2 regions of the Brochothrix sp. genome follow, and region 2 is predicted to be linked to the other one. Evidence: predicted binding sites of a transcription regulator. Region 2 holds the regulator's gene; the other holds the start of a gene.
What was found. Region 2 encodes LexA, which represses DNA repair genes until DNA is damaged. Its sites were predicted from a motif close to CGAACATATGTTCG; they were not measured.
Positions count from the first base shown of each region.

Region 1: the regulator LexA is predicted to act here: its motif matches at 9,302-9,315, upstream of pcrA (DNA helicase PcrA).

Region 1 covers NZ_JAFYUW010000031.1:5,706-21,301, reverse strand. Annotated here, with positions in the region: gene purQ (phosphoribosylformylglycinamidine synthase subunit PurQ) at 1-72, shown strand, start outside; gene purL (phosphoribosylformylglycinamidine synthase subunit PurL) at 62-2,281, shown strand; gene purF (amidophosphoribosyltransferase) at 2,266-3,699, shown strand; gene purM (phosphoribosylformylglycinamidine cyclo-ligase) at 3,713-4,753, shown strand; gene purN (phosphoribosylglycinamide formyltransferase) at 4,758-5,345, shown strand; gene purH (bifunctional phosphoribosylaminoimidazolecarboxamide formyltransferase/IMP cyclohydrolase) at 5,342-6,880, shown strand; gene purD (phosphoribosylamine--glycine ligase) at 6,975-8,282, shown strand; gene IKV95_RS01855 (YerC/YecD family TrpR-related protein) at 8,807-9,118, shown strand; gene pcrA (DNA helicase PcrA) at 9,332-11,542, shown strand; gene ligA (NAD-dependent DNA ligase LigA) at 11,557-13,569, shown strand; gene IKV95_RS01840 (CamS family sex pheromone protein) at 13,566-14,729, shown strand; gene gatC (Asp-tRNA(Asn)/Glu-tRNA(Gln) amidotransferase subunit GatC) at 14,981-15,271, shown strand; gene gatA (Asp-tRNA(Asn)/Glu-tRNA(Gln) amidotransferase subunit GatA) at 15,294-15,596, shown strand, end outside.
Region 2 covers NZ_JAFYUW010000125.1:7,022-22,617, reverse strand. Annotated here, with positions in the region: gene IKV95_RS08585 (choloylglycine hydrolase family protein) at 111-1,112, shown strand; gene yneA (cell division suppressor protein YneA) at 1,204-1,536, opposite strand; gene lexA (transcriptional repressor LexA) at 1,685-2,287, shown strand; gene IKV95_RS08570 (cysteine hydrolase family protein) at 2,491-2,991, shown strand; gene IKV95_RS08565 (uroporphyrinogen-III synthase) at 3,022-3,732, opposite strand; gene hemB (porphobilinogen synthase) at 3,748-4,722, opposite strand; gene hemC (hydroxymethylbilane synthase) at 4,749-5,675, opposite strand; gene hemA (glutamyl-tRNA reductase) at 5,663-6,955, opposite strand; gene hemE (uroporphyrinogen decarboxylase) at 6,974-8,023, opposite strand; gene rny (ribonuclease Y) at 8,651-10,213, opposite strand; gene recA (recombinase RecA) at 10,529-11,581, opposite strand; gene IKV95_RS08530 (competence/damage-inducible protein A) at 11,716-12,972, opposite strand; gene pgsA (CDP-diacylglycerol--glycerol-3-phosphate 3-phosphatidyltransferase) at 13,146-13,727, opposite strand; gene IKV95_RS08520 (helix-turn-helix domain-containing protein) at 13,826-14,698, opposite strand; gene yfmH (EF-P 5-aminopentanol modification-associated protein YfmH) at 15,344-15,596, opposite strand, start outside.

The DNA.
Region 1 (15,596 bases), on a different contig from region 2:
CTAGGAAGTGCAGACGGATTAAACGTTTTTCAATCAATTGTTAAACAATGGAGGGAATCACATGTTAACTAATAATGAACCGACAGCAGCGATGATTGCAGAGCAACAATTATACTTGGAAATGGGACTGACTCCTTCTGAGTACGACATGGTTTGTGATATTTTAAAGCGACAACCCAATTACACTGAAACGGGATTGTTTTCAGTTATGTGGTCTGAGCATTGTAGTTATAAGAACTCTAAACCTGTATTAGCTAAATTTCCGACAACAGGTGAGCAAGTATTAATGGGCCCAGGTGAAGGTGCTGGTATTGTAGACATTGGTGATGGACAAGGCGTTTGTTTTAAAGTTGAAAGCCATAATCATCCGTCATATGTTGAGCCTTATCAAGGTGCTGCAACAGGTGTTGGTGGGATTATTCGTGATATTTTTTCCATGGGAGCCCGCCCGATTGCTTTATTAAACTCATTGCGTTTTGGTGAAATTGATAATGCTCATACGAAGTACTTGGTGAATGAAGTGGTTGCCGGTATTGCAGGTTATGGTAATTCAATTGGGATACCTACTGTAGGTGGTGAAATTCAATTTGAACCAAGCTATGCGAAAAACCCATTGGTTAATGCAATGTGTGTCGGAATTATCGACCAAAAAGATATTCAAAAAGGTAAAGCTTCTGGTGTGGGAAACTCAGTGATGTATGTGGGTGCTAAAACTGGGCGTGATGGTATTCACGGTGCAACATTTGCTTCTGTTGAGTTCAGTGAAGAAGGTGAGCAACAACGTTCAGCTGTTCAAGTAGGTGATCCTTTTATGGAGAAGTTATTGATTGAAGCTTGTCTTGAAGTGATACAAAAACATTCTGATATATTAATCGGCATTCAAGATATGGGTGCTGCTGGGTTAGTGAGTTCATCCTCAGAAATGGCATCAAAAGCAGGCTCAGGCTTACGTTTAAATATGGATGTTGTACCGCAACGTGAAACAGAAATGACACCGTATGAAATGCTTTTATCTGAATCACAAGAGCGTATGTTGTTATGTATAAAAAAAGGTGAAGAACATACGATCCAAGCATTGTTTGAACGTTATGGATTAGAAGGCGTGGTCATTGGTGAAGTAACGGATGATGGGATGTACACGATTATTCATCAAGGTGAAGTTGTAGCAGATGTGCCTGTTGATGCATTGGCAGAAGAAGCGCCTGTTTATCATAAGTTAGCAACTGAACCACAACAGTATCGTGATTTTCAAGCAGAAGCACCATTTGTGCCTCAAATTACGAACGCGGCTCAAACATGGAAAGACTTACTTTCACAACCAACCATTGCGAGTAAACGCCATGTGTATGAGCAGTTTGATTACCAAGTACGTACAAATACGGTCGTGATACCAGGGTCAGATGCAGCTGTTTTACGCGTGCGTGGTACTAATAAAGCGATAGCTATGACAGTTGATTGTAACTCACGTTATTTATACCTTGACCCAAAAGTGGGTGGACAAATTGCATTGGCAGAAGCGGCCCGCAATATTGTGTGTTCAGGTGCACAACCACTAGCAATTACAGATGGTTTGAACTTTGGGAATCCAGAAAAACCAGAAATTTTCTGGCAAATTGAACAAGCTGCTGATGGGATTGCAGAGGGGTGCCGTGTGTTAAATACACCTGTTATTTCAGGAAACGTTTCGTTGTACAACGAAACAGATGGTGAAGCCATTTATCCAACACCCGTTATTGGAATGGTTGGTTTAATAAAAGACTTAGCGCATGTTACAACACAATCTTTTGCAGCCGCAGATGACAGCATTTTTCTAATCGGTGAAACAGCTGCTGAATTTAACGGCTCTGAATTACAAAAATTACAGCTAGGTCATATTAGTGGAAAAGCACCTGCGCTTGATTTAGCAGTAGAACAAGACTATCAAGCAAAACTATTAACTGCTATTCAACAAGGACTTGTTGTTTCTGCTCATGATTTAGCAGAAGGTGGTTTAGCAATTGCACTAGCAGAATCTGCTTTTAAGGGTGAATTTGGAGTAGCAGTTAGCGTTGATTTTGAACAAGCATTACTTTTTAGTGAATCACAATCTCGTTTCTTAATTTCTGTGAAACCAGAACAGCACGAAGCTTTTGCCCAACATTTTGGTGCAGCAGCTGTGGCGATTGGAAAAGTCACTGCGGATGGTTTATTGCGTGCCCAAACAACAAATGGAACGGTAGAAGTAACAACAGCGGCTTTGAAAACCGCTTGGGAGGCTACATTGCCATGTCTGCTGAAATAAAAGGGTTAAATGAAGAATGTGGTGTTTTTGGTATCTGGGGACATCATGAAGCGCCATCAGTTACGTATTTTGGGCTACACAGTTTGCAACATCGTGGGCAAGAAGGCGCTGGTATTTGTGTGACGGACGGTGAAAAAATTGATGGGCATCGTAATCTAGGTTTGCTTGCTGATGTCTTTAAGAATGGTGAGCTGGATCAATTACATGGAGATGGGGCAATCGGTCATGTGCGTTATGCAACAGCGGGAGGTAAAACGTTAAGCAACGTTCAACCCATGTTATTTCATTTTCAAGATTCAAGTTTAGCGTTAGCTCATAATGGTAATCTGATTAATGCCCGTACTTTGCGCCGAAAGTTAGAACGTGAAGGGGCGATTTTTCAATCCAGTTCAGATACAGAAGTATTGGCACATTTAATCCAACGTGGTATTTCAGATGATTTTTACGATAATTTAAAAGCAGCTCTTTGCCAAGTAAAAGGTGGCTTTGCTTATGTGTTATTAACAGAAGATGCGATGATTTGTGCGTTAGATCCAAGTGGTTTCCGTCCATTATCGATTGGTAAAATTGGTGATGCTTACGTCGTTGCCTCTGAAACATGTGCATTTGATGTTGTAGGTGCTGAATTTGTTAGAGATGTCGAGCCGGGTGAAATGATTGTTTTTGATAAAGATGGCATGCATATTGACCATTATCGTACAGATACACAACATGCGATTTGTAGTATGGAGTATGTTTACTTCGCTCGACCTGATTCCAATATTGCAGGGGTGAATGTTCATACTGCCCGCAAACGAATGGGTGTTAGTCTGGCACAAGAAGCGCCAGTTGAGGCAGATATGGTGATTGGTGTACCTGATTCAAGTATTTCAGCTGCGATTGGTTACGCGGAAGAAGCGCAATTACCCTACGAATTAGGGTTGATTAAAAATCGTTATGTTGCTCGTACATTTATTCAACCCAGTCAAGAGTTACGCGAACAAGGGGTGAAAATGAAATTATCAGCAGTCAGCGGTGTTGTAAAAGGCAAACGTGTTGTGATGATTGATGATTCGATTGTAAGAGGAACGACCAGTAAGCGGATTGTTAAATTATTGCGGGAGGCAGGTGCTGCAGAAGTACATGTTCGCATTGCTTCACCGCCATTAAAATACCCTTGTTTTTATGGTATTGATATTCAAACGCGTCGAGAACTAATTGCTGCTAACTATACTGTTGCTGAAATTTGTGAGCAAATCGGTGCAGATTCGCTTGAATACCTCAGTTGTGATGGCTTAGTTGAAGCAATTGGGCGTCCATTCCCCGCTGAAAAATATGGCGGTATTACAATGGCTTATTTTAATGGTGATTATCCAACAGGGCTTTACGATTACGAACAAGAGTATTTAGAAAGCTTAGAAGAAAGCAGTTTACGCTAAGGGGGAAGAGACAATGACAAACAATGCATACGCTCGAGCAGGTGTTGATGTAACAGCAGGTTATGAAACGGTAGAACGTATCAAAAAACATGTCCAACGCACGGAACGTCAAGGTGTAATGGGAGCAATTGGTGGTTTTGGCGGTCTCTTTGATTTATCTGAATTGAAACTTAAACAACCAGTATTAGTATCAGGGACAGATGGCGTAGGTACTAAATTGAAAGTGGCGATCGCTGCTAATAAACATGAATCAATCGGTATTGATTGTGTGGCAATGTGTGTCAATGATATTGTGGCACAAGGTGCGGAACCGTTGTTTTTCTTAGACTATATCGCTACAGGTAAAGCTATTCCTGAACAATTAGAGCAAATTGTCGCTGGTGTTGCTGAAGGGTGTGTTCAAGCGGGCTGCGCTTTAGTTGGGGGAGAAACGGCTGAGATGCCTGGTATGTATGCTGATAACGACTATGATTTAGCAGGCTTTACAGTGGGAGCTGCTGAGAAAACAGCATTAATAACAAGCGATAATGTTAAAGCGGGTGATGTGTTAGTAGGTTTGCCATCAAGTGGTATCCATAGTAATGGCTATTCCTTAGTTCGTAAGATCTTCTTTGAACAAAAAGATTTTGAATTGGATGTCATCTTACCAGAATTAGGTCAACCTTTAAGTGATGTGTTGTTAACACCCACTAAAATTTATGTAAAGCCAATTCTAGCATTAAAAGAAGCGGTTGCTATCCATGGGATTAGCCATGTGACAGGTGGAGGCTTTGTTGAAAATATTCCACGTATGTTGCCAGAAGGTTTGTCAGCGAACATTAAATTAGGGTCTTGGCCGACGTTACCTATTTTTGAAGCATTACAACATTATGGCGCACTCGATTCACTAGAAGTTTATGAAATTTTCAACATGGGTATCGGTATGGTTGTTGCCATCGCACCTGAAGATGTAGCCAATGCACAAGCAACCTTACTTGCAGCAGGTGAATCGTCTTATGTTATCGGTACAGTTGTTGCAGATGATGCGCATCAGGTTAGATTGGAAGAGGTATAACACAATGAAAATAGCCCTCTTCGCATCAGGAAATGGTTCTAACTTTGCTGCAATGTTGGCGGCAATTGAAACCGGACATTTATCAGCTGAGATTGGTTTATTGGTTTGTGATCAACCAGAAGCCGTAGTCGTTGAACGTGCAAAGGCAAATAATATTGAAACATTTGTCTTTAAAGCTCGTCAATACAAGGATAAAGCCACTTTTGAAACGAAGATAATTGAGCAGTTACAACAACATGAGATTGAGCTGGTTGTGTTGGCAGGATACATGCGCTTAATTGGGCCGACTCTGTTAACAGCATATGAAGGTAAAATTATTAATATTCATCCGTCGCTTTTACCCGCATATGCAGGTAAAGATGCCATTGAACGTGCTTATGCTGCAGGAGAGAAAGAAATCGGTATTACGATACACTATGTGGATGCCGGAATGGATACAGGTGAGCCAATTGCCCAATTTAAAGTTGCCCGAACAGAAGGCGATACATTAGAAAGTTTAGAAGCACGTCTTCATCAAACAGAACATGTTTATTACCCGCAAATTGTACAACAACTTATCGAAAAAATGGAAGGAACGGTGAAAGATAAATGAAACGCGCATTGATTAGTGTATCGGACAAAACAGGTATTTTAGAGTTGGTTGAGCAATTAATTGCCCTTGATTTTGAAATTATTTCAACAGGAGGCACTAAGACATTAATTGCTGAGGCAGGACTGCCTGTTATCGGTATCGAAGAAGTGACAGAATTTCCCGAAATGTTAGACGGGCGTGTCAAAACATTGCATCCCGCAATCCATGGTGGGTTATTGGCACGACGTGATGATGCATCACATATGGCAGCAATTGCTGAACATAACATCGCACTAATAGATTTGGTGATTGTAAATCTTTACCCGTTCCAAGAAACGATTACTCAACCCGATGTCGCTCTCTCTGATGCGATTGAAAACATCGATATTGGCGGACCTTCAATGTTGCGATCAGCTGCCAAGAATCATGCCAGTGTGACGGTAATTGCTGATGCCGCTGACTATGAGCATGTGCTAGCAGAGTACCGTGAATTAGGTGATACGACCTTTGCTACACGTCAACGTTTAGCTGCTAAAGTTTTCCGTCATACGGCGGCCTATGATGCGTTAATCGCCGGTTTTTTAACAGAAGTAGTGGGTGAAGAATACCCAGAAAAACTAACGTTGACTTATAATCGCAAACAAGCGTTACGTTATGGCGAAAATCCACATCAATCAGCTAGTTTTTATGCAGAGCCAATTGTGAAACATGCCTCGCTTGTATCGGCTGAGCAATTACATGGAAAAGAACTCTCATACAATAATATTCGTGATGCGGATGCTGCGTTACATATCGTTCAAGAATTTGAAACTGAATGTGCGGTAGTCGCTGTTAAACACATGAATCCATGTGGTGTTGGCTTAGGTGAAACGATTGAACAAGCCTTCTTAAAAGCCTATGAAGCGGACCCAACATCGATTTTTGGTGGCGTATTAGCCTTTAACCGAGAAATTGATTTAGCAACTGCTCAACCACTCAGTGACATGTTTTTAGAGCTACTCATTGCACCTAGCTATTCATCAGAAGCATTGGCTTTGTTGAGCAAGAAGAAAAATATTCGTCTTTTAAAAATGCCAATATATAATACTTCAGTAGCAAGTGATTATGTGAAAACAAGTGTGGCAGGAGGATTATTGGTGCAACAAGCAGATGAGATTGATGAAGACCCTACAACATGGGAGGTTGTCACCACAGTTCAACCAACAACTGAACAATTAGCAGCCTTGGCGTTCCAATGGAAAGTCGTCAAACACATTAAATCAAATGCGATTGTGATTGGTGATGATTCTCAAACAGTCGGTGTAGGCGCAGGACAAATGAACCGTGTCGGATCTGCGAAAATAGCATTCGAACAGGCAGGTGACAGAACGGTAGGGGCTGTGATGGCAAGTGATGCTTTTTTCCCAATGCCCGATACAATTGAAGAAGCTGCGAAAGTTGGAATTGTTGCGATTGTTCAGCCTGGTGGCTCTATGCGTGATCAAGAATCAATCGATGAAGCGAATAAACATGGCATTAGTATGGTATTTACAAAAATTCGTCATTTTAAACATTAACATAAGAAACAATCGATGAAACGAATAAACATGGCATTAGTATGGTATTTACAAAAAGTCCATTATTTTAAACAACAATAAGGAGGCGCAAACAATGAAATTGCTTGTAATTGGTAGTGGTGGGCGTGAACATGCAGTGAGTAAAAAATTACTTCAAAGCAACCGAGTGACCGCTGTTTATTGTGCACCAGGTAATCCAGGAATGCATGGAGATGGTATAAAAACAGTAGCTATTGCTGAAACTGATGTTGCTGAATTGATAACATTTTCTAAACGTGAGCAGATTACATGGGCATTTGTTGGACCAGAAGTACCGTTATTAGAAGGTGTTGTTGATGCATTAGAAAAAGCAGGTATACCAACATTTGGACCACGTAAACAAGCAGCTTTAATTGAAGGTAGCAAAGATTTTGCCAAGCAGTTAATGTCTAAATATGGGATTCCAACAGCAGCATCACAAACATTCACTGATTTTGAAAAAGCCAAAAATTATTTATTGGAACAAGGCGCGCCGATTGTTGTTAAAGCCGATGGATTGGCTGCCGGTAAAGGCGTGGTTGTTGCAACGACTGTGGAAGAAGCGATTGCTGCGGCGCAAGCGATGTTATGCGATAAACAATTTGGGAATTCAGGTGCACAAATTGTCGTTGAAGCGTTTTTAGAAGGTGAAGAGTTTTCATTGATGGCATTTGTTGATGGTGCTAAAGTCTATCCGATGGTCATTGCACAAGATCATAAACGAGCTTTGGCGGGAGATAAAGGGTTAAATACAGGGGGGATGGGTGCCTATGCGCCCGTTCATCATATTCCAGCTGCTGTTGTGGAAACAGCCATTAAAACGATTTTAGAGCCAACCGCCTTAGCCTTAGTGAACGAAGGACGATCATTTACAGGTGTGTTATATGCAGGGTTAATCCTCACTAGTGACGGACCCAAAGTGATTGAGTTTAATGCCCGTTTTGGCGATCCAGAAACACAAGTTGTATTAGATCGACTCAGCTCTGATTTTACTGCAGTCATTACTGACTTGTTAGCGCATCGAACACCGACACTCGTATGGCAAACTGAAGGGGTAACATTAGGCGTGGTCTTAGCGAGTAAAGGATACCCCGAGGCTTATGAAAAAGGTGCACAATTAGTGGGATTGGAAAAATTAGCAGATCATACGCAAGTGTTTCATGCTGGTGTAGCACAGAATGAAGCCAAGCAACTCATTGCTAATGGCGGACGCGTCAGTCTTTTCAGTGTGCGAGCTAAAACGATGGCAGACGCACAACAAAGCATTTATGCTGAATTAGCTAAACTTGATACCAGTGATTATGTATACCGTAATGATATCGGACATCGAGCATTAAAAGCACCTTCAAGCCCGTTCAGAACTGAAGAGATTGGAAAAGAATGATTAGCGATTATTTTTATCGCTATGAGTATCTTTGAAATTTCACAAGTTTTGGCTTGAAGTGCTGGAGAAAAATAAAAGCACCTTCAAGCCCGTTCAGAACTGAAGAGATTGGAAAAGAATGATTAGCGATTATTTTTATAGCTATGAGTATCTTTGAAATTTCACAAGTTTTGGCTTGAAGTGCTGGAGAAAAATAAAAGCAAAACCAAACGCTGAGCTACAAATAAATTGGAAAAAACCTCTTGTTGACGCTTTATGTCAGGAAGAGTTTTTTTGAAATTTTAGAAGTTTTGGCATAAAATACTAGAGAACAGTGAAAGTATCTTCAATCTTGTAAGTACCAAATAAATTGGCAGTCTGCAGTCTAATAAAAAGGCAAAAGCGACAGTTGAATCAAGCTATTGTTCTTTTTCGCATCAGCATTGTCACTTAAATAAAAAGTTATCCGACTTGCCTTTCACTAGTGTAGTGCGTTAAAATGTTAAAGAGAAGTTGTCGTTAAATTCTGTGAGGGGGATACAACTATGCAAATTGAAAAATTACGAGGTGAAGGCCTCGATGAATTCTTTCAAGCTGTTTTAACATTAAAAGATCTGGAAGAATGTTATCATTTTTTTGATGATGTTTGTACAGTAAATGAAATACAAGCGCTTTCGCAACGTTTTCAAGTAGCTAAAATGTTACGCGGAGGAAGCACCTATAGTAAAATTGAGGAAGCAACAGGCGCTAGTACAGCGACGATTTCACGCGTTAAGCGTTCGTTAAACTGGGGTAATGATTCGTATGAATTGGTAATGTCCCGACTCGAAGAAAATAAAAAAACAGAAAATAAATAAATTTCACCAAAAACTAAAGGGCCTTATCCTTTAGTTTTTTTGATTGTAAGAAATGGCTCTATCTTACTTTTAACTGTGATATTTGTTATAATTAAAAAGAAGTTTTCAAAGTGAAGACGAAAAAATAAAGCAGAAGGAAATAGGCAGAGGGTCTCGTATTTGCCTGTTTTTTTATGTATAATAAGAACAAACGTTCTGTATAGGTGGTGCACAATGGAAATTACTGGAAAACAACTCGTAGAGGGATTGAACCCTGAACAACAAAAAGCTGTTATTACAACCGAAGGGCCATTATTGATAATGGCTGGTGCTGGTAGTGGTAAAACGCGTGTGCTAACACATCGTGTGGCTTATTTAATTAAAGAAAAGAATGTGAATCCTTACAATATTTTAGCAATTACATTTACAAATAAAGCCGCACGAGAGATGAAAGAACGTGTCGGTAAAATTTTAGGTAGTGATGCTGATTCTGTCTGGGTATCAACATTCCACTCAATGTGTGTGCGTATTTTACGTCGTGATGCTGAGAGAATGGGATTGAGTCGTTCATTTACAATTTTAGATTCGAGCGATCAATTAACAGTGGTTAAAAAAATTATGAAGGATCGTGATATTGATCCCAAACGTTATCAACCACGAGCAATGTTATCAGCAATAAGCAATGCTAAAAATGAATTAATTAATGCGACGGAATACACAAAAGAAGCAGCTGGTTATTTTGAAAAATTAGTTGCGGATGTTTATATGGATTATGAAAAAAAATTACGCAAAAATCAAGCGTTAGATTTTGATGATTTAATCATGATGACTATTGAACTTTTCCAACAAGTTCCTGAAGTATTAGAGTTTTATCAACGCAAGTTCCAATACATTCATGTGGATGAGTACCAAGATACAAACAAGGCGCAATATACGTTAGTTAAATTGATGGCTGCTCGCTTTCAAAATATTTGTGTCGTAGGTGACTCTGATCAAAGTATTTATGGTTGGCGTGGTGCGGATATTAGTAATATTCTGGATTTTGAGAAAGACTATCCAAAATCGACAACAATTGTTTTAGAGCAAAATTACCGTTCGACCAAACGTATCTTAGCTGCGGCTAACGGTGTGATTGAAAAAAACAGTAACCGACGTCCAAAAGAATTATGGACAGGTAATAGTGAAGGGAATAAAATCACGTATCATCGTGCGTTAACTGAACGTGAGGAAGCGACTTATGTGGTCGGTAAAATTCAAGACCGTCTTTCAGAATATAAGTACAAAGATATGGCGATTCTTTATCGCACCAATGCACAATCACGTGTGTTAGAGGAAACTTTAATGAAATCTTCTATTCCTTATACAATGGTCGGTGGACAAAAATTCTACGACCGTAAAGAGATTAAAGATGTTTTAAGTTATTTACGTCTTGTTGCAAATAATGCAGATGATATTAGTTTAGCACGTGTTGTTAACGTGCCTAAACGTGGTGTTGGTCCAGGCTCGCTTGATAAGCTAGCAGCTGCTTCGTTAGCTTATGATACAACGATGTTTGAAATGATGGGTCGTATCGAATTAGTAGGGCTATCAACAAAGATAAGTAAAGAGTTATTAAGTTTTTATGATATGATTATTGGTTTTTCACAACAACAGGATTATTTATCTGTCACAGAATTAATTGAACAAATTCTGGAAAAATCAGGTTACCGTGACATGTTGAAAGCGGAGAAAACGATTGAAGCAGAAACACGTGTCGAAAATATCGATGAATTTTTATCAGTGGCACAACAATTCGAAAAAGATAACGATGATAAATCATTGATTGCCTTTTTAACCGATCTTGCATTGGTTGCGGATGTTGATTCATTGCAAGATCCAGCTGAAAATCCAGCTGATGGAGCAATCACTTTAATGACATTGCATGCTGTTAAAGGGTTGGAGTTTCCCGTTGTTTATTTGGTTGGAATGGAAGAAGGCATCTTCCCGCATAGCCGTGCTTTAGATGATGAGGATGAAATGGAAGAAGAACGTCGTATTGCCTACGTAGGTATTACGCGTGCTGAAAAAGAATTATACATGACTGCGGCGTATTCACGAACATTGTATGGTCGTTCAACCAGCAATGCTGAATCGCGTTTTATCAATGAAATTCCAGAAGAACTGTTAGAGCGTGCAACAGAAACAAAAATTAAACAAGCCATTCCATTTGCAACGAATCGTCGTTCAACAGGGCAAAAAACACCCGAAGTTAAAGCGTTGCAACAAACAGGTGGTAGCCAAGCTGGTTGGTCAGTAGGCGATAAAGCGAAGCACAAAATCTGGGGTGTGGGAACAGTTGTCAGTGTGAAAAACGAAGGACGTTCAATGGAATTAGATATCGCCTTCCCAAGTCCAACTGGTGTGAAACGTCTGTTGGCAGAGTTCTCACCAATTGAAAAAGTATAGGATGGTGCAAAAAAATGAACGAACGTTTAGATGAATTAAAACAACGATTACACGAGCTGAGTTATGCGTATTATGTGCTGGATAACCCCGTCGCAGAAGATGGCGAATATGATGCGTTATATGCGGAACTTGTAACAATTGAAACAGCCCATCCAGAGCTTGTAACAGAAGATTCTCCCACGCAACGCATCGGTGGTGTTGTACTAGATAAGTTTGAAAAAGTGCCACACGATGTACCGATGTTGAGCATGGGTGATGTGTTTAACGAGGAGGAAATTCGTCAATTTGATCAACGTGTTCGTAAAGAGCTTGAAGTGGATCAAGTTGATTATACAGTGGAGCTTAAAATTGATGGTCTAGCGTTATCGCTTAAATTCGAAGAGGGTCGCTTGGTACAAGGTGCTACTCGTGGTAATGGTACCATCGGAGAGAATATAACTGCCAATGTAAAAACAATCCGTTCAGTGCCATTGAAATTACGTGAGCCCTTAACCATTGAAATACGTGGGGAAGCCTATATGCCAAAACGCTCTTTCGCCAAATTGAACGAAAGTCGTGAAGAAGAAGGCTTGGCACTTTTTGCTAATCCTCGTAATGCAGCCGCAGGTTCATTACGTCAATTAGATACTAAAATTGCAGCTTCAAGAAATCTTGATACCTTTTTATATGCGGTCGCTAATCCCTCTGTTTTAAATGTAGAACGACACAGTGAGATGTTAGCGGCAATAGAAAAAATTGGCTGTCATGTGAATAATGAATTCAAAGTGGTTCATTCGATTGAAGGTGTGATGGAGTATATCGCGAAGTGGACAGAAAAACGTAATCAATTACCGTATGATATTGATGGGATTGTTATTAAAGTTGATCGTTTTGATTACCAACGTCAACTCGGTGCCACGGTAAAAGTACCGCGATGGATGATTGCTTATAAATTCCCAGCCGAAGAACAATCAACACGTTTAATTGATATTGAGCTAAGCATTGGTCGTACGGGTGTTGTTACACCGACTGCGATTTTAAATCCCGTACAGCTAGCAGGAACGACAGTTCAACGTGCTTCTTTACATAATGCTGACTATATTAACGGGAAAGATATTCGTATAAATGATGAAGTAATCGTTAAAAAAGCAGGGGATATTATTCCAGAAGTGGTGCGAGTCCTAATCGAAAAGCGACCAGCTGATAGCGAACCTTATGTGATGCCCACTCATTGTCCTTCATGCGAAAGCGAATTGGTCCGCTTAGATGATGAAGTCGCACTACGCTGTATTAATCCTAAATGTGGGGCACAAATTCGCGAAGGTTTGATTCACTTTGCTTCCCGTAATGCTATGAATATTGAGGGACTTGGCGATAAGGTTGTTTCACAATTACATGAACATCACTTAATCGCTGATGTTGCCGATTTATACAAATTACAAATGGAAGATTTATTGCCATTGGAGCGTATGGGTGAAAAATCAGCAACAAAATTATTAGCTGCCATTGAAACATCAAAAGCCAATTCATTAGAAATGTTACTATTTGGCCTCGGTATTCGTCATGTCGGTGCAAAAGCTGCGAAGTCACTTGCACAACATTTTGGAGAAATTGAGGCGTTACAAACAGCAACGGTAGAAGAATTAATTAGTATTGATGATGTTGGTGGTATTATGGCCGATTCAATCGTAACTTATTTTAGCAATCCGCAAGTGGTCGAATTGATTGAAGAACTGCGTCAGGTCAACGTTAATTTAACTTATACCGGACCGTCTTTAGCAAATAAATCAGCGGATGAGCTAGTTTTTAATGGTCAAACAGTAGTGTTAACTGGTAAACTAGAGCATATGACACGCAATGAAGCTCAATTACTAATTGAAAGCCTCGGTGGCAAGGTAACAGGCAGCGTCAGTAAAAAAACAGATGTTGTTGTTGCAGGAACCGATGCAGGCTCTAAGCGAACAAAAGCTGAGAGTCTACAGATTCCAATTTGGTCTGAAGCGGACTTACGCGTGTACTTAAAAGATGAAGGTGACCAAAAACTATGAAAAAATTGATTATATTAGCTGCTGGACTTACACTTGTTTTAGCAGGATGTGCGCCACAATTATCAAGTGAAAAAGCCGTTAAAAATGATAGCAGTACGAGTAAAAAAGAAACTCAAATTGTTACGAAAAATAATATTTCAAGTGACTATTACCGCACAATTCTACCTTATAAAGAAAGCCCGACACGCGGATTAATCGTCTCAAACCTCAATACGCGTTTTGATATCAATGAGATGGAAATTGGTTTACAACGTATTGCAACAACGAAATACAACAGTGAAGATTATGCTTTTCAAGAGGGGCAATACCTTACCAAAGGGACGGTTACTTCGTGGTTAAATCGTAAATATTCAGATAAACAACTGAAAGAAAAGAAACTATCAGATAGTGATAACGTTGGTTTAAACCCTGTTTTTAATGGGAATGGTACTGATCGTAATCCAATTTATCTTGCACATATTTTAGAACAAAATTACCTTGAAAATAAGGGTGATACAGTAAAATTAAATGGTGTGATGATTGGTTTAGCAATGAACTCTGTTGATTATTATCAAAAAGAAAGTTACGGTGCAACTTACTCAACACCAATCAGCAAAGCGAAAATGAAGGAAGAAGGCCAAAAAATGGCAGATACGCTCATTACGCGTATGCGCCAAATGAAAGGTTTATCTGATGTGCCAATCACGATTGCAATTTTTGCACAAAATTCAAAAGATGCAATGGTATCTGGTAGTTATTTAAGCTATGCAACTGCTAAACAGGGGTCATCTGAGCTTGGTAAATGGGATGATTTAGATGAGAGCTTTGTGTTATTCCCATCTGATGAAGCCAAAAGTGATCATTTAGATGATTATAACTGGTTCAAGAGTTTCTCAGCAGATATTCAAACGTACTTTTCAAACTTTAATGGTGTCATTGGACGTGGTTTTTATGAAGGAAAAGAATTGAAAAAAATCACAATTGATATTCCTGTAAACTTCTTTGGTGAAGCCGAAATTGTTGGATTTACGCAGTTCGCCACTGATATGGTTGCGAAGCATCTTCCTTCATCTGTAGATGTTGAAGTAAATGTAACAACGACGGATAATCAAGCAAATGCGTCTTTAATTACACGTGACGCAGGTAGTAAAACAGCAAACGTTCATATTTTTGATCGTTAGTATACAATAGAGCACCTCTCAAGAGAGCTGTTTCTGTAAAGAAGTAAAATGTTGTCGAGAAATTATCGATAACATTTTACTTTTTTTGATGTATGAAGCAAATGAGAGCTTATTTAAGTGTTAGTAAAGAATTACTTCCATAGCTTTTGTTGAATTGTGTAAACAATTCATCCTAAACGTTTATTTTAACAGCGATATCGTGTAGAATAGAGAAGTATGAATTAAAGAGTAGTTATTTTAGGAGGGTTAATATGTCTGTTATTTCTAAAGCAGAAGTTGAGAAAGTAGCGAGTTTAGCTCGCCTTGAAATCACTGAAGCAGAAGCTGAACAATACGCAACACAATTGGAACAAATCATTAACATGGTTGAGAAATTAAATGAACTAGATACAGAAAACATTAAACCAACAACACACGCTGTACCGTTGACAAATGTTTTACGTGAAGATGTAGCTGCTGAAGGCCTTGACCGTAATCTTGTGTTAAAAAATGCACCAGATTCGCAAGATGGCTATATCAAAGTACCATCAATTATGGATTAGTAGGGAAGGAGACCGAATAGACATGGCATTATTTGATTTAACTATCAAAGAATTACACCAAAAGTTGGTGAATAAAGAAGTAACTGCAGTTGATTTAGTCAATGCAGTATATGCGCGCGTGGATGAAGTGGAAGAAAAAGTTCAAGCGTTTATCACATTAACAAAAGAACAAGCATTGGCAGAAGCTGCTGCAATTGATGCGAAAGGTATTGATCCAGACAACGTTCTTGCTGGTTTACCAATCGGAATTAAAGATAATATTGTAACAAAAGATATTTTAACGACTGCTGCTAGTAAAATTTTGACTGGTTTTGAACCAATCTAT
Region 2 (15,596 bases):
ACACCTTTTCTAACTCAACGCTTTTAATATTAGTGATTTAAGATTATAATTAAAGCATAATAGAAATATTTTTTAATCAATATAAAATAACAAGAAAAGGGATGATTTGAATGATAGGTTGCAGTAGTTTTACACTAACATCAAAAGATAACAAACATTTACTTTCTCGAACAATGGACTTTGGAATAGAAATGGCGGAACAAGTTGTTTTTGTTCCACGCAACAAAACATTTGATTTAACTTATACAACGTCAGATTCAACAACATCAAAATTTGCTTTTATCGGTATGGGGCAAATTTTAAATAATTCACCGATTCTTTTTGATGGTATTAATGAAAAAGGTCTTATGGGAGCAACCCTCTATTTTCCAGGTTATGCAACTTATAAAGACGCAGCAGCAGACGAAACACTCGCAATTTCTCCTGATAAAGTTATCCCCTACATATTATCGCAAGCAACAACGGTCGAAGATGTCAAAACACAGTTACTAGAATCTATTACACTTATTAATGATACCAACCCCATTATCAGTAAATTGCCACCTCTACATTTTATCTTTTCTGATAAAACAGGAGCAACAATTATTGTTGAACCGATGCCCAATGGTTTAAATATCATTGAAGATTCTATCGGGGTGATGACGAATAGTCCTGACTATTCTTGGCACGAAACAAATTTACGCAACTACATCACAGTGACACCTCACCAACATGAACCGATTACTCTGGCAAATAAAGAACTGTCAGCTTTCAGTCAAGGATCAGGTACATTTGGTTTACCAGGTGACTATACCCCTCCTGCTCGTTTTGTGAGAGTGGCTTACTTAAGAAACTTTTCTAAACAACCCGAAAATGAAATCGAAGCCGTCAGTTTATCTCATCATATTCTAGAATCAGTTAGTATTCCTAATGGAGTGGTGATTGATCCACAAGGTGAACCTGACTACACATGTTACAGTAGCTACATGTGCGCCGAATCATTAAGTTTTTATTTTGCTGTTTATAGCAACCAACGACTTCAAAAAATAACATTGAACGATGAACTTATCGCTTCAACCGAATATAAGGAATTTAAGGTACAGACTGAAGAGGATATCAACTGTCTTAACTAAGGGGTTTTATACAAAAACGCTACAACTAACATCGTGTTAATTGTAGCGTTTTTATTTATTCAATTTAGTTTAATGCATTAACTTCAAAAGGCTAATCATTATTTGCATACATGATTTCATCAGCAGACTGTTGTTTTTTTACAGGAATGTAAATTTTAGTGCCCGCTTCCAATTTATTCTCATTAATAAGGTCGTTATTCTCACTCATCCATTGCACCATTGATTGTACTTCTTTAGTTGACGAGGTGTAATTTTCAGCAATTGTCCAAAGGTTATCTGATTCTACAATAGTATATTGTTCGTACTTACTTTCATCTATGCCAGCTGTTTTAAAACCTACTATTAGGAAAAAACAAGCACTAATAAGTGTAAAGATAATTACAAAAGAAAAATTAGTCCAAATACGTGATATTAAAGTTTTCATAAATTAAATCCCCCAGTCGAATGTATGTTCGTATTTATATCATATACCGAACGTTTGTTCTTGTCAACACAAAAACAGAACAAACGTTTGTATTTGTCAACAGCAAATGGTATACTAAAGATACAAAAAACCATACAGAGGTGTAATTATGAAACTTTCTAAACGTCAAAGTGAAATATTTGAATTTTTAAAAGACGAAGTAAAATCAAAAGGTTATCCGCCCTCTGTTCGAGAAATCGGTGAAGCAGTTGGCCTTGCATCAAGTTCTACTGTACACGGTCACCTTGAACGCCTTGAACAAAAAGGGCTAATCAAACGCGATCCTTCTAAACCAAGAGCAATCGAAATAATGGATGATTCACCTAAAGTTGGCACTGTGAATGTGCCATTGGTTGGTAAAGTAACAGCTGGTGTTCCTATTACTGCAATAGAAAATGTTGAAGAATACTTCCCGCTTCCTGAATCAATGCTTGTCAATGATGCCACATTATTCATGCTAAAAGTTGACGGTGAAAGTATGATAAATGCAGGTATTTTGGATGGAGATAAATTAATCGTCCGCCAACAAAATACGGCTTACGATAACGATATTGTTATTGCTATGACAGAGGATGACGAAGCAACTTGTAAACGATTCTTTAAGGAAAGTAACCGTATACGACTTCAACCTGAAAACGATTCGATGGAACCCATCTACTTACCAAATGTATCTATTCTTGGTAAAGTTGTAGGTGTATTTAGAGAAATGTAGCCTTTTCTTTCGCTACATCGGTTAATTATCTTAATACAATAATTAATACAATTAAAAAAAGAGGAATAAGCAGCTTGTTGCTTATTTCTCTTTTTTTGGATACTAAATCATTTTTAAAATACCTATAATCATGAATGACATTGCTAATGCTTTAAAATTATTTATGCTATAATTTCATTATTAAAAAAGAAAGAGGTCCTTTGATGAAGCCTTTAGCTGATGCTCTAATCATTATCGATTTACAGAATGGCGTGTGTTACAACGACACAGAAATTTTCAATCTATCTTCATTAGTTACTCTAATAAATAAACGTATGCTTGATTATACGTCTCAAGGGAAAAACATCATCATTGTTCAACATACTGACGAAGATTTGATTCAAGGACAGTCCCCTTGGGAAGTCATCCCCTCGTTGGACAAGGGAAAAGCGACTCATTATATTCAAAAAACACATGCCAATTCTTTTTATAAGACTAATTTAAAAGAATTGCTTGAACAAGAACATATAAACAGTATCGAAATTTGTGGTGCTCAAACCGAATATTGTGTGGATGCAACTGTAAAAAATGCTCATGCACTGGGTTATTTAATCCAAATGTTAAGAGGTGGCACAACAACTTATTCTAATGCTTTTATGAGTGCAGAAAATACGGTGCGTTTTTATGAAAATATATGGGATAATCGCTTTGCCACTTTTATTTAATTACACCAAAAAGGTATAAAACAATATGTTTTATACCTTTTTTTGGTTTTTGAAATACGAACGAAAACCTTCTATATGATAAGGATGCGCTTCATAAGCAGCATTTAATCCCTTTTCTACAATAACAGCCGTTGTCACTGGTCCAATCGATAATAATGTCAATTGAGACAACAACTGATGTTCTTCAGCAGTTAATAAGTTAATAAAAGCAATAACAGCCGAAGGACTTGTAAACACAACCGTATCATCTGCCTTAAATTGAAACGGTTCTCTTTTTGCTTCAACGACAGTGTAGACACTTGTATGTTCAACCTCACAAACAGTCGCTAACTTCTCTGCTAATTCATTTGTTGCTCGTGCAGATTGCGGTAACCATATCCGATCTGTATCTTTAAGTTGTTGTGCTATAACCTCAAACAATCCACTTGATATAAAATCAGCAGCTTCAATCACAGGTTTAAGACCATAAGATTCTAGTGCCTGCGATGTTGCCGGACCGATTGAAATAGTTTTGAACTGTCTATTGGGTCCACTCTCTAACACCCGATGAACGGTATTTTGGCTCGTAAAAACAACAAAATCAGCAGCCGTTAATGCACGTAATTTTTTTGTGATTTCAGCCTGATTTAGAGGCTCAATTTTAAGAACAGGGAAAAGAACGGCTTCATGACCTGTCTCATTGATCAACTGACACAAAGTTGCTGCTTGATGAGGCATTCGCGTCACAATGATGCGTGCCATGGGCTTCCCTCCTTTTTAAGCTTGATCGATCCAACGACAAACATCTTTCGCATGATACGTCATGATGATATCTGCACCCGCACGTTTCATACCCAAAAGTGTTTCCATTACTATTTTCTCTTCTTCAATCCAACCATTTTGTGCAGCTGCTTTAACCATGGCGTATTCACCACTCACGTTATAAGCGACAATGGGTAAATCATGTGCATTACGAGTATCACGAATAATATCCATATACGCCATTGCTGGTTTTATGATTAGAAAATCCGCCCCTTCAGCGACATCTGATGCTGCTTCACGTTTTGCTTCACGACGATTGGCAGGGTCCATTTGATACGATTTACGATCACCAAACTGAGGTGCACCGTCTGCTGCATCACGAAATGGACCATAATAAGCAGAGGCATATTTCACAGCATACGACATAATGGGAATATTTTCGTATCCCGCTTTATCAAGTGCTTGTCTAATTGCATACACAAAACCATCCATCATATTAGACGGAGCGATAATATCTGCACCTGCCTCAGCTTGTGAAACTGCTGTTTGAGAGAGGATTGCTAACGACTCATCATTTAAAATGGTCTCTCCCTCAATCACACCACAGTGGCCGTGATCTGTGTATTCACATAAACATGTATCTGCAATCACAATCAAGTCAGGATAACGCGTTTTAATGTAACGTGTGGCCTCTTGAATAATACCATGCGTATGAAAAGCACCCGTTCCGATGGCATCTTTTTCTGCGGGAAGTCCAAAAAGGATCACTGATGGTATACCTAAAGCAACAATTTCAGCGAGCTCTTTATCAATAGTATCGAGTGAATATTGAAAAACGCCTGGCATAGAGGATACTTCTGTCATGACATTCTCACCTTCAACTACAAATAGTGGATAGATAAGATCTGCTTTTTCTAATTTATTTTCTCGAACTAATGAGCGCATTGCGGATGTAGTTCGTAAACGACGGTGACGTGAAAATTGAAACATGTGAATTCCTTCTTTCATTTAATTGTTTACTCTTCAATATTAAGATCAGCAATCATCGCTGCTGCACCTTGTTCAAATAATTTTTCTTTTACTGATTGCCCCACTGTTTTGCTCTCTTCGCCTATTACCTGTGAATGAATCACACGTTGTCCATCAACACTTGCTAATAAACTGCGCAATACAATCCCTTGATTTTCTAAAGTGGCGTAACCTCCCACAGGCATATGACAGCTACCTTCCATTTCAGCTAAAAAGGCACGTTCTGTCAAAACAGTCAATGCTGTTTCCGGATCATGAATTGTTGCTAATAGCTCTCGTACATCTTCATCGTCTGAACGACACTCGATAGCTAACGCACCTTGCCCCACTGCAGGCAGACACTCTTCAATCGGCAATGGGTACATTTCTGTTTCATTAAATAAGCCCAACCGTTTTAAGCCAGCTGCAGCTAAAATAATTGCATCATATTGGCCTTCACGTAATTTACGAAGACGTGAATCGACATTACCACGTAATAATTTAATTTCTAAATCAGGACGTAGCGCTAATAATTGTGCCTGACGTCTTAAGCTACTTGTTCCAACAACTGCATTCTCCTTTAACTCCTTTACAGAACGCCCATCTGAACTTACTAATACGTCCCTTGCATCCTCGCGAATAGGGATAGCTCCAATTGTTAATTCTCCTGGCAATTCGGCAGGCATATCTTTCATGCTATGCACAGCAATATCGATATCACTGTTAAGCAAAGCCCATTCTATCTCTTTAATGAAAAGTCCTTTACCGCCAATTTTAGAAAGCGATTCTTCTAATCGAATATCACCTTTTGTGACAATTTCCTTAACCTCAAAAACGACATCTGGATAGTTCGCTTGTAATGCTTTAATAACGTGACCTGTTTGTGTCGTTGCTAACTGTGAACGTCTGGTACCTACGGTAATTACTTTTCGCATAACTCTGCCTCGTTTCTATCATTTGCGGTTTGCAAACCAAAAAGATGTTCAACAAACGCTAATTTATCCAATGCATCCTCTTCAAGTGCCAATTCTTTCGTTTTAATAATAGGCTCTTTGATAATTTGATTAACAATACTTTTCGTTAATTTATGAATCACCTTGAGTTCATGATCGCTTAAATTAGGCAACTTTCTTTCCATATGAGCCATTGCTGTTTCATAGATGGTTAACGTCTTATCACGCAATTCGTGGATGACTGGTGTTGCTTTTAATGTTAAACGCCATTTATGAAAAGATTCTTGTGCCTCAACTACCATTTTACTAACCTCTACCATAGCAGCTTCGCGCTGTTGTTTATTTTGATCAGCTATCCGTTCAATATCATCCATATCATAACGACTAATTTGCGGATGTACATCTAAAATCGGATCCGCATTACGCGGCATACCTAAATCAACAATTGCTAGATAACGTAATTGTTCCTCGAGCAGTTTTTGCGTCAGAATATAATCATCTGAGCGCAACGCACTAAACACGACATCCGCAGAAGCTAATACTTGTTGCAACGCTTCTTTCGGAGCTGCTTTGGTTTTATATTTCATCGCTAAGGAAATTGCATTCTCATATGTTCGATTAACAATCGTAATTTGTTCCATCGGAAAATGTGGTTTTAAATAATCAAGAATTAAAACACTCATTTTCCCTGCTCCAAGAATGACAAGTTCTTTTTTATGCATCATATCCAACTGCTGAGATTCAATAAGTTTTACAGCAACTGTGCTTAATGATACTGAACCTTCACCAATTAATGTTTCTGACTGCGCTTGTTTACCGACTGTAATTGCTCGTTTAAATAACTCGTTTAAGACAACACCTGTTGTGTTTACTTCACGCGCACACTCAAAGCTATCTTTCACTTGACCTAAAATTTGTGTTTCTCCTACAATCATCGATGCTAAACTCGTACTCACTTCAAATAAGTGTGCGATTGCCGCATCATTTTCGAGAAAAATCACCTGTTCGGCAACTTCATCGTAAGTCATATTGAATAACGCTGCTAAATATTTACGGACATAATAGCGGCCGCGACTAATTTCATCCACCACTAAATAAAGCTCCGTGCGGTTACATGTTGATAAAATAACATTTTCAAGCACGCTATTTTGTTGATTTAGCGTTATCATAGCCTGTGCTACTGATTCCTCATCAATATGAAATTTTTCGCGATGGGCAACGGATACTGCTTTAAAATTGATGGTTGCTACAAGTACTTCCATTTTCTATCCCTACCTAATCTATGAGTTCTGACTTTTATATGCCTGCACATGTGCAGTTACTTGTTTAATTACTGCTGGATTAGCTTCTGGGAAAACACCATGACCTAAGTTAAAAATATAGCCTGGTGCGGTTGTGCCGTCTGCTAATACGCGATTTAATTCTTGTTCTAAAACAGGCCATGGCGCTGTCAAATAAGCAGGATCCATATTCCCTTGAATTGCTTTGGTGATGCCTTGTTTACGGGCTGCAGCCATTGACATACGCCAATCCATTCCAATGACATCTAATGGCATTTCATTCCACTCTTGTAACAAGTGCGTGGCATGGACACCGTGCATAATTTTAATAGCTGTACTATCTTCTAATGCTGCAAGTATTTTTTTAATCCCCGGAGCGATATAACGATTGTAATCAATCAAACTCACATCGCCAATCCAAGAATCAAATAATTGTACAGCTGATACGCCAGCTTCTATTTGTGCTTTCAAATAAACAATCACCATGTCAGCTAGTTTATCCATCAGCAAATGCCATTCATCCTCATGTTGATACATAAAACTTTTTGTTTTAAGATGCGTTTTTGAAGGGCCTCCTTCAATTAAATAGCTCGCTAATGTGTAGGGCGCTCCTGAAAAACCAATCAACGGAACCGTGAGCATTTCTGCTGTCAATAACTTGATGGTATCCAACACATAAGGAATATCTCGCTGTGGATCTAAACTGCCAAGCGCGTCAATATCTTGACGTGTTTTGATTGGCGACTTAATAACAGGTCCAATTCCTGTTTCGATTGTGACATCAACACCGATACCGTGTAAAGGTGTCATGATATCTTTATATAAAACAGCCGCATCAACGCCATAGTTATTAACAGGTAATGCTGTCACATAGGCACATAATTCTGGTTGATGCGTAATTTCAAACAACGAGTATTTCGCTTTAATTTCACGGTATTCTGGTTGTGAACGCCCCGCTTGACGCATAAACCACACGGGTACATGATCCGTTACTTCGCCACGTGCTGCTTGTAAAAACGTCTGATTCGTTATTTTAGTTGGTATCGTCATTAAAAATCCTCCTCTTATACACTTCTGCCACTCAATTATAGCAATAATAAAAGCCTTGTCGTACCTTTTTGACTCTTTTGTGAATTATTTCATATTTTCGACACATTCATTAAGTGATTGCTAAAAAAGCATTGACTAAACTCACCTTTCAAACGAATGATACAATGAACACGTTAACTTTAACAAAACAATCAAACAATGACTTTTATCTGCTTACGCTGCACAGATTGATTCAATAGCACTGCGCTTTATTATTGGAGACACCAAAACGCTAAAGCAGTCTTTATGCAAAAAGAAAACTGAGTATAAATTTGCTTTTAAATATACGGCACTAGATTTAAACACTCGTTGAAAGTTTGAACTAAGCAATCTATCTGTTACATACTCGGTTTGATACATTATACAATTAAACAGTTATTAAAATAGGGACTTGAAAGATACAATAACAAAATAAATTTCATAAAATACTTAGTTTTAATTATAAATAATTCACTATTTACCCTAATTTTAAAATCCACACTATTTAACACAGAACCATCTAATCTCAATAGTTTCATATCTTTAGCAGAAGCCGTTTTTATTTAGACAAAAAAAAGAAAGCCATTATAAATGGCTTTCTTTTCACTATTATTTCGCGTATTCAACAGCTCTCGTTTCACGAACAACCGTCACTTTAATGTGACCTGGATAGTTCAATTCACTTTCAATTGATTTACGAATTTCTCGTGCAAGACGAATCGATTCTAAATCATCCACATCATCGGGTTTTACGATGACGCGAATTTCTCGACCAGCTTGAATGGCGAAGGCTTTCTCTACGCCTTTGAAGCTTTCAGGAATTGATTCTAAGCGCTCTAAGCGATGAATATAATTCTCTAACGTTTCACTACGTGCTCCTGGACGAGCTGCTGATAAAGCATCTGCGGCCGCCACAAGGATTGAGATAATTGAAGTAGGTTCCGTATCACCATGATGTGATGCAATCGCGTTGATAACTGTTTCATGTTCTTTATATTTGGTTGCCAATTCGACACCAATTTCAACATGACTACCTTCAATTTCATGATCAATGGCTTTCCCAATATCATGGAAAAGACCTGCACGTTTTGCCAAAGTAACATCTTCGCCTAATTCACCAGCTAAGATACCACTTAAGCGAGCAACCTCGATAGAATGATTTAATACATTTTGTCCATAGCTTGTACGATAACGAAGGCGACCTAATATTTTAATTAAGTCGGGATGAACGGCATGTAAGCCAAGTTCAAATGTCGCTTGTTCACCAAGCTCACGAATGTGTTCATCCACCTCTTTACGAGCCTTGTCGATCATTTCTTCAATACGAGCTGGATGTATACGACCATCCTCTACTAGCTTCTCAAGCGCGATGCGAGCAATCTCACGACGTACCGGATCAAAGCCTGATAAAATAACTGCTTCCGGTGTATCATCAATGATTAAATCAATACCAGTTAGCGTTTCAATTGTACGAATGTTACGACCTTCACGACCAATAATTCGACCCTTCATTTCATCATTTGGCAAGTTAACAACGGATACAGTTGTTTCTGATACAAAATCAGCTGCAGAACGTTGTATTGCTAATGATAAAAGATCTTTGGCTTTTTTATCGGACGTTTCTTTCGCATCATCCTCGCTCTCTTTAATCATAACAGCTATATCATGAGATAATTCTTTTTCAGTTAGAGTTAATATTTCTTCTTTCGCTTGGTCTTTCGTCAAAGCCGAAATGCGTTCAAGTTCAAGTTTCTCATCTGCTACCAATTTTTCTACATGAGCTTTTTTCTGTTCAATTAGTTGTTGTTTCTGAGCAATTTTTTCCTCTTTACTCTCTAGCGATTCCTCTTTATTATCAAGAGTCTCCGCCTTACGATCGAGGATTTCTTCACGTTGTAAAAGTCGGCTCTCTTTAGTTTTCAAATCAAAACGACGTTCACGCAGTTCATTCTCAGTTTCAGTTCGATAGCGTTGGTTTTCTTCTTTTGCTTCTAAAAGAGCTTCTTTTTTAAGACTCTCTGCGTCTTTCAACGCATCCGCTTTAATGTGCTCTGCCGTCGTGCGGCTAGCTTCCATATTTCGTTGATTAGAATCATTCGCTATTTTTCTTCCTACAACAATACCAATGATCGAGAAAAGGAATACGAGGATGATAGTAATTACGTAGGTCATACATTCACCTCCATTCTTATTCAAATTCATGTCATATTGTCGGCTGACTTATTGTACAGCACACTACATTAGTGATTCAATATATAAGATAATATCTCTTAAAGTAAAATTATCTTACAATTTACATTATACCGATAAAATGGCGTTTTGTGAAATAAATAATTTGATTTATATGTAGAAAATCGACTTTTATATGCACATTTTCTAATAATAATTATTATGCTTGTAATAAAACGTATAGAAACGTTGCTACACAAAGGTTTTCGAGCAATAAAAAAAAGATAGACAAATTGTCTATCTTTTCGTTTTTATTTTTTATTTTTCAACATTTTCCGTATCAACAGCCGCTTCTTCGACTACTTCAGCAGATTCTGGTAAGTCATCGCCAATACCATAAGCATTACGAACTTTTCCAGAAATTTCTAAACGAGTGTCAGTATGTTCACGTAAATATTGTTTTGCATTTTCACGACCTTGGCCAATTCGTTCGCCTTCATAAGAATACCATGAACCACTTTTGATAATGATATCTTCTTCAGCTGCCATATCAACCAATTCACCTTCACGTGAAATTCCTTCTCCGTATACAATATCAACTTCTGCAATACGGAAAGGTGGCGCTACTTTATTTTTAACAACTTTAATTCGTGTTTTGTTACCGATAATATCAGTACCTTGTTTTAGTTGTTCAGCACGACGTACTTCTAAACGAACTGACGCATAAAATTTCAATGCACGACCACCTGGTGTAATTTCAGGGTTACCAAACATAACACCAACTTTTTCACGAATTTGGTTAATGAACAGTGCAATTGTTTTCGATTTGTTGATTGAACCTGATAATTTACGTAAAGCTTGTGACATTAAACGCGCTTGAAGACCAACGTGTGAGTCTCCCATTTCGCCTTCAATTTCAGCTTTTGGTACCAAAGCAGCTACTGAATCGACAACAACGATATCAACGGCTCCTGAACGTACTAACGCTTCACATATTTCAAGTGCTTGTTCACCTGTATCAGGTTGAGAAAGTAGTAATTCATCAATATTAACGCCTAATTTTTTAGCATAAGCTGGATCAAGTGCATGCTCTGCATCGATAAACGCCGCTGTTCCGCCTTGTTCTTGAACTTCTGCAATTGCATGTAATGCTACAGTTGTTTTACCTGAACTTTCTGGACCGTATACTTCAACAACACGTCCACGAGGATAACCACCAACACCTAATGCCACATCAAGTGCCAACGAGCCACTTGGAATAGTTTTTATATTGGTATCAGTTTTTTCACCTAATTTCATGATAGAACCTTTACCGAATTGCTTTTCAATTTGTTTTAATGCCTGTTCTAAGGCTGCTTGACGATTATCCAACTTATTTCCTCCTTCGTAACAAAACGAAATTTATTATCTATAGTTATTACTATAAACGTTCTTTAACCTAATTACAAGCAAAAGAACGAACGTATATTCGGTTTTGATGTAAAAAAGCTGCTACTAAAGCATTTCTAATGTGAAGTTTTTGCTGTTTTTTCTTCCAAATACTTGTATAATTGCCAAAAAGCTTCTTTTACTGCTCTTTCACGATTATATTGGCGGTCCCTTGCAAATAAATGATGTTTTGCAGTTGTGGACGTTTCATCGCTAAACCCAATCCAAACACTACCTGAAGGTTCACCGTCATGAGAACCTGGTCCTGCAACACCTGTGAAACTAACACCGATGTTAGCAGCTGTTTGTTGACGAACATTATTCGCCATCGTTTTTGCAGTGGCTTCACTGACGACACCGTTTTCTGTTAATAGCTCTTCAGGCACACCCAACAGGCTTGTTTTTGTATCGGTTGCATAAGTGACCAAACCACCACGTAAAACGCGCGATGCGCCTGGAACAGAGGCTAATGTCGCTTGGAATAAACCGGCTGTTAAACTCTCTGCGGCTGAAACAGTCAAATTTTGTTCCGTCAGCAAACGCACAACTTTTTCTTCAAGGCTTTCACCATCGTAGCCAAAAAAGTAAGCGCCTAAACGACTCAGTACTTTTTCTTCAAGTTCATCGATTAATGGCGTTAATTCAGCTGCATTTTGCGAAGAAGCTGTTATTCTTAACGTTACCTCATGTTTACCTGCATATGTGCCTAGTGTAGGATTTGTTTGTTTTGTAATCAAATCATCCAGCTGATCAGCGAGGCGTGATTCGCCAATACCATAAAAGTGTAAAACACGCGATTCTAGTCGATAATCACCTGCAGCTTTTTCAAGACGGTTTCGCACTTCATTGGTAAACATCGTTTTCATTTCGGTTGGTACCCCAGGCATTAAGATGTATGTGACACCCTCATGTTCCAACATCATTCCTGGTGCAAAGCCAACAACGTTATCGAGTACATCGGCACCTTCAATGACATCGGCCTGCAACAGATTATTAGCTGTCATGGGCCCGTCACCACGGCGTTTAAAGAAATTCAGGATGACCTCTTCAGCCTTGGCGTCACGAACAAGTTCTAATCCAAGAACATCCGCAATCGTTTTTTTTGTTAAATCATCTTGAGTTGGGCCTAATCCACCGGTAATAATAATAAGGTTTGCACGCTTCTGAGCTGTGCGAATAACATCACTGAGTCGTTGTGGGTTATCGCCAACAACCGTATGATAATACATATTATGTCCTGTTAATGCGAGCTCTTCGGAGATGAATTGAGCATTTGTATTAGTAATTTGTCCAAGCAATAGTTCTGTTCCTACAGCGATCATTTCAGCATTCATTTAAACATCCTCTTCCCTTATTTTATATCTATCTACACGCTGTATTATACCATTCACAGGTCATCATTTTAACTTATCAGTCTGTTAGTTAACATAACTTTATTATTCAGTACTTATGAATAATAAAAAACCCCAGATATATAATCTGAGGTCTCAAACGACTAATTGTTTCTTTATTTAAATCCGTCACTAAAGACATGACGGTTTTGATAAAAATAATTAATACCTGATAACACTGTGAAAAAGACACAGACATAAAAGATAATTAAATCGACACGTATACCTGTTGCTGCAAAGGGAAAGTTACTTAACATTAATAGTGGAATAGCTACAAGTTGTGTAAATGTTTTAATTTTACCTAACATATTTGCAGCATTGACCTCTCCACCCTCAGCTAACAAGAGACGTAAGCCAGTGATTGCCAATTCGCGTGAAACAATCAAAACAACTGCCCAAGACGGAATAATATCAGCTCCTACCAAGGCAATAAAAGCCGCCATTACCAATAATTTATCTGCTAATGGATCCGCAAATTTACCAAAATTAGTCACTAGGTTGTGTTTACGAGCTAAATAACCATCTAACCAATCTGTAATTGATGCAACAACAAAAACAATAGTTGCAATTAAATGAGCAACAGTAATTGTAGAGTCTAAGACGGTAAAAGTTCCCCAATTAAACGGAATCAAAAATAGTATTAGAAAGACAGGGATTAATAGGATACGTAAAACCGTAAGTTGATTTGGAATATTCATCATTTTTCTCCTTTAAAAAAGGCGTAAGCTGCCCAATATAATAAAAGTCACTGAGTATTTTCAAGACTTTTATTACAATTTGCAGTTACCCCTCACTTTTATTTTTGTGTAATATTTAATGTGATATTTTGTGTAATAGAATCTGAAGCGAAGGTTAATTTTTCACCGTCGATAGTCACCTCTAGAGCTTGTGAATTTCCGACAGTCACATTGACACTTGTTTGACCCGAGAGCTCAACTTCTTGTTTATTACCCGAAGCAAGTAAGCCTGACTCTAATGATTCTCCTGTTGAAGAAGTAATTGAATTCCAGCTATCACCACTTGTAGCATCTAATACCAATTTAAGTTTGGCGCTCTTTGGAGCTTCGATTTCATAAACATTTGATTCTGAGTCTTTATCCGGTGCCGAAATTTTAACATCTCCAGCATCTTCATCGTCTTCTTTAGAATCACTTGATTCAGATTCTTTACTACTTGACTCCACTTTCGATTCGCCTGATTTGTTAGCTTCATCGATTGAGATACTTGTTGCAGGTGATTTATCTACCACTGTATCCGTTGACGTTTGTCCTTTGTTATATAACATCCACCATAACGCACCCACAATAACTACTACCATCACTGCTAACACAATTTTAAAGCCTTTGCCCAATAAAAAAGCAGGAACTTCACGAGGAGCCTTTTTCGGTTTCTCTCTTGTGGCTGTTGTATCGGTTGCATTAACTTCTGTTTTTATTGAAGGTAGTTCATTGCGATAGGTCGCCATTATTTCATCGCCATCAAGTCCAACGACTTCAGCATATGTACGTATGAAAGCTCGCGTATAAAAATCGCCCGGCAACACACTGAAATTCCCTTGTTCAATAGCTTCTAAATATCTTTTTTGTATTTTTGTTTTTTGTTGAAGTTCGTCTAAAGTCATTTTCTTCTCTTTACGACTTTTCTTTAGCAAATTACCTAATTCGCTCATACTTTTCACCTGCCATCGCCTTGTTATTTTATGAATCAATCACCAAAAACGAGCATTTATTACTAGATTTTTTAAGGCAGTTGCAACTTGCCATCTCCAAAATATTAATGTCTCTGCAGGGATCGTATTCTTGTAGTACTTTTTCATCTTATATTAGTTTGATTTTCTAAAGCATCAATCACTTGAATGATTAATCAGCTTGATTCGCTAAAGTAGAAGCAACAATTACTTGTTATTATTCTAAAAGTAAAAAGAAAGTTACTTTCAGACTGAAGATAAACGCCAATCTAGGTATACATACACCCGCTCAGCATTTCTATTCAGTCTGCCGATTTTGTTAAAAATGAGCACTTTATTTTTCAACAGTACCAACCTTCACTTTTTGCTCGTACTGGCTGATTCATCAATTCAAATCCACACAACACTGTCATTTGGTTGGAAATTTTATTATATATACTACCACCATATTATTAAAATTTCATAAAAATATGAGCATATGCAAGATTACCAAAACAAACGTTCGTGTTTTGGTAAAAATACAGTGTGATTTAAGATAAAAACCTCTAATTTAACATAAAAATGCACTAACATCATTTTAGCACGTCACCTTGCACTTGTCACTTCTAATCAGGTATCGTTTTACAACTATTTTTGTGGCTTAATTTTAAATGCCAAACTTGACGTTTTTGCAAGTATTGTCTCTGCAAGACTAGACAAATTATCCAACGTAATTTCAGCTAAAATTGATAGCACATCATCAGGATTCGCCTCTTTAAAATGATAGTCTGCTAACCATTCACTATAGGCCTCGAAATTATCTGATAAAGTAACTAACGTACCAATCAATTCACGCTTAGCACATGTGAAAACGTGGTCATTTAATATATCTGGGTGATGC